DNA from 2 places in the Lactobacillus sp. PV012 genome. Region 1 is predicted to be linked to the other one. Evidence: predicted binding sites of a transcription regulator. Region 1 holds the regulator's gene; the other holds the start of a gene.
What was found. The regulator NrdR, encoded in region 1, represses ribonucleotide reductase genes. The targets are predictions, from matches to a motif close to ACACNATATATNGTGT.

Region 1 (2,170 bases):
CTACATTAAAAAAGATTAAGGTAAATGGAAGAGGAACTACATATTGTCCTCATTGTCAGGTAGAATACAAATGACATACTTTTTAGGATTGACTGGTGGAATTGCAACAGGGAAAAGCACTGTAGACAAACTTTTTCGAGCAAAGAAAATTCCAATAATTGATGCAGATAAAATTGCCCATCAATTGATGTTGCCAAATGAAAAAAATTACAACGAAATAGTCAAGAATTTTGGGAATAAAGTTTTAGCTTCAGATTTGACAATTGACCGAAAAAAGTTGGGCGAAATTGTTTTTAGTGATAAAATAAAACTCACGCTTTTAAATGATATTTCTCATCCTAATATTATTACTGAAATAAAAAATCAAATGGCTCAACTTGAAAAAAGGGAAGAACCGCTTGTTGTGTTAGACATTCCTTTGCTTTTTGAAGAAAAATTGGAATATTTATGTGATGGTGTTTTATTGATTTCGGCTCCTAAACAGCTTCAACTTCAACGGTTAATGGCACGTAATAATTTGTCTCAAAGCCAAGCTAATCAACGAATTATTAGTCAAATGCCGCTAGTTGAGAAAAAGAAGTTGGCCGATTATGTGATTGAAAATGATCAAGATCTGGGTGTGCTAAAAGATAAAGTGATAGCTATCTTAAAATATTTAGGAAGGTAGATAAGATGGAGTGCCCAAATTGTCATCAAAATGCTTCTCGAGTGATTGATTCTCGCCCGAGTGATGAAAATCGTGTTATTCGTAGAAGAAGAGAATGTGAAAAATGTGGCTATCGGTTTACCACATTTGAACGAATTGAACATGTTCCTTTGTTAGTAGTTAAAAATAATGCTACAAGGGAGCCTTTTAACCGTGATAAAATATTACATGGAGTTATTATGGCGGCACAAAAGCGTCCCGTCTCAATCGAACAGCTAAATAATTTGGTAGATAAAGTAGAAAATGATGTTCGTAAGCAAGGAATTGGTGAAATTTCTTCTAAAAAAATTGGTGAGTTCGTAATGAATTATTTAGCAGATCTTGATGATGTGGCTTATATTCGCTTTGCTAGTATTTATCGTCAATTTAAAGATGTTTCTGGGTTCATGGAAGCAATGGAAGACATGATATCAAAACATGAGAAGGAGAGTTAGTGAATGTTTGCTAGCACAAATCCTAAGCAACCTTTTTATGTTGCTAATCAAGTGGAAGTAAGTGCTACAAGTCAGAAAGTACTTACATATCTTTATCAACCACTTATTGGTGCATTAGGGGTGGGATTATATTTAACATTAGTTAATGAATATGACTCAGTTCCTTTTAATAGTGACTATCGTACTTTATATCAATTGCAAGAACAGACCAATAGTAATTTAAAGAATCTCTTCGACAGTTTGCATTATTTAGAGGCAACCGGTCTGGTAAAAACTTTTGTTGGTAACAATCCAGCTTTAGGGGATGTAATAATTTTCAGGCTTCAACCAATCCCAACGGCTGCTGAATTTTTTAAGACATTTTTATTATCAAGTTTGCTTTTAGAAAGAGTCGGAGAGGTAGCTTATGAGAGATTGGTAAAGGAGTTTACTCCACGAAGATTCATGGGATTAAAAAATGCTCATGAGGTTACTAGTGCATTTTTTGATGTCTTTAGGCTAAATGAACAAGCAGCTATTAACCCTCCTGAACAAGTAACTCAAGCTGTAAAAAAAGTAGAAGCAGGCAACAAGCGAGTACTAAAGGTTGGGAAAACAGATATCAGGATTGATTGGGAGTATCTAAGAATGCAGCTAGAAGCCTATCATGTTGATGGTGGAGAAGTTGTTAATAAACGTCGTGATATCAGTCAGATTATTCAGTTTTATCAACTTTCTGAAATTGAATTTGCTCAATTAGCTGTTAAAACTCTTAGTCCTGGTGAAGATAAATTAGATATTAAAGCCATTCAAAAATTAGCAAATAGTGAGTACGGTACTAGTCGCACTAGAAATTCAGTGCGAAGACAAATTAAAAGTCAAGAAGAAGATTATGTGTTACCAACTGCCTTAAATAAAACCGATAAAGAAATTTTGTTAGAAGTAGAAAACAAGGCTACTGTAGCTTATCTATATGATCTCAAGAGTCGGTTAGGAGGGATGGTTACTGGAGATGAAAAGAGAGTAACCTTTGTTTTGCGAGATAAGTATG
Region 2 (2,170 bases), 470 kb from region 1:
TAGTCGTAACGATCATACCAAGGTTCATAGTAACGTAATAAACGCTTGTAGTAGTCTTCCAAAGTTGGATCATAGCTGAGTTGTTCGTAATTACGACCACGTTTTTGAATTCGCTTGAGCATAGTGTCATAAGAAACTTTAATATGCACAAGTAAATCAGGATTTTTCTTTGGCATATGGTCTAATTCATTCATCATATTATTTAAAAGATCGTAATATGTGTCAACTTCTTCAGTGGTAGCTCGTCCAATGTCAGCATTCATTTGGAAAAAGAGTGCATCTTCATAGATTGAACGGTCAAGCACATTATTATCATCAGTTAGTGCTTTTTTGATACTTTGAAAGCGTGTATTTAGAAAGTAAACTTGAAGTAAAAAAGCATATTTTTTAGGATTTTCATAAAAGAGAGGAAGGACAGGATTGTCATCCACACTTTCATAAAAAGGCTTAGTTTCTAAATAGTCTGATAAAATTCCTGTTAAACTAGACTTTCCGGCTCCAATAGGCCCACTTAAAACAATAACTGTCATCACATTCCTTCTTTAATTCTTACAGATTACCCACTTCATTTAACTTCTGGTCAATAAGTGCAATAACTTCCTTGCGTGCGTTCTCATCAACTACAAAGTCATATTTATCTCCATCAATTTTCATTTTTGGAGAAGCATCATAGGCTTCGAACCATGGTTCATAGTATTGAATTAAACGGGCATAGTAGTTCTTCAATTCAGGATCAGTAGAGAGTTGTTCAAAAGAACGACCACGTTTTTGGATTCGTTTAAGCATTGTATCCAATGAAACGTGAATATAGATCAATAAATCTGGTTTTTTACTTGGATTACCTGGAGCATCAGCCATCATATTATGTAAAAGACTATTGTAGATATTAAACTCGGTTGGATCGGCCTTCCCACTGTCTACATTCATCTTGAAAAAGAGCGCATCTTCATAAATTGAGCGATCTGAAACATTATTAGGCTCTAAAATAGCTTCGTTAATTTGATCTAAACGGTGATTTAGAAGATAGATATTTAATAAAAAGGTATAATGTGCCATATCTTGATAGTAAAGAGGAAGAATGGGATTATTATCTACACCTTCATAAAAACCTTTACTTCCTAAATGCTCAGATAAAATACTGGTTAAACTGGATTTTCCGGCTCCAATAGGCCCGCTTAAAACAATAACTGGAATCACATTCTTTCTACAATATGTTGTTTGCTTTACCAGTTTAGAACAATATCTTGTGGTTGTGCAAGTGGTTTTTAAAAAATGTTCCACACAAAAAAGTCAAGCAGTAGCTTGGCTTTTTTTGAGAAATAAATCCTGTAAAAGCTTAATATCTCTAGATAGTAAAGTATTTAGGATTAATTTTTTTGGCAGCAATTTGATCGCAAATAATGGTGACATCTGGATGGTCTTGTAAAATTGAAGCAGGTACTTTTTCAATAACAGGACCTTCAACTAATGCCTTTAAAGCGTCTTGTTTTGAAGCACCGTAAGCTAAAAGTACAATTTTTTTCCCTTGCATAATTGATCTAATTCCCATGCAAATTGCTTGGCGTGGAACTTCTTTTTCATTGTTAAAAAATCTTGAATTTGCTTTGATCGTACTTTCTGCCAAAGTGACTTTATGAGTTAAACTTCCAAAAGGAGTACCGGGCTCATTAAAAGCGATGTGGCCATTGTGTCCAATCCCTAAAATTTGAATATCGATAGGATTTTCTTGAATAATTTGATTATAATTTTCTACTTCTTCATCAATATTCTTTGCTAAGCCATTTGGAATATAAGATTTTTTGAAAGGTTTTTGATCAAAAAGATGTTTTTGCATGAAGTAATGGTAGCTTTGGGGATTTTCAGGACTGATGCCATAATATTCGTCTAAATTGATACTAGTCATTTCACTAAAATCAAGGTCGCTATTGCACATATCACTATATAAGGAAATTGGGGAAGAACCTGTTGCTAAACCCAATACTTTAGCACCATTAGACATGCCATTTTTGATAATTTCAAAAGCTTTAGTGCCACCTTCAATATTATCTTTGGTAACAATAATTTTCATCATAATAATTACCCCTCTCTTATTGGTCTAGTCCATTATATAATTAACTGGTATAGACCGTCAAGAAAAGTCACTTAGCATTTTTTTGAATAAGGTAAGTAC

Region 2: the regulator NrdR is predicted to act here: its motif matches at 1,205-1,220, upstream of FP433_RS00105 (deoxynucleoside kinase).

What each region holds. Positions count from the first base shown of each region.
Region 1 covers NZ_CP041983.1:492,010-494,179, forward strand. The annotation lists gene mutM (DNA-formamidopyrimidine glycosylase) at 1-74, shown strand, start outside; gene coaE (dephospho-CoA kinase) at 71-667, shown strand; gene nrdR (transcriptional regulator NrdR) at 673-1,140, shown strand; gene FP433_RS02555 (DnaD domain protein) at 1,144-2,170, shown strand, end outside.
Region 2 covers NZ_CP041983.1:24,362-26,531, reverse strand. The annotation lists gene FP433_RS00110 (deoxynucleoside kinase) at 1-530, opposite strand, end outside; gene FP433_RS00105 (deoxynucleoside kinase) at 550-1,197, opposite strand; gene FP433_RS00100 (glucosamine-6-phosphate deaminase) at 1,346-2,068, opposite strand; gene FP433_RS00095 (BMP family ABC transporter substrate-binding protein) at 2,139-2,170, opposite strand, start outside.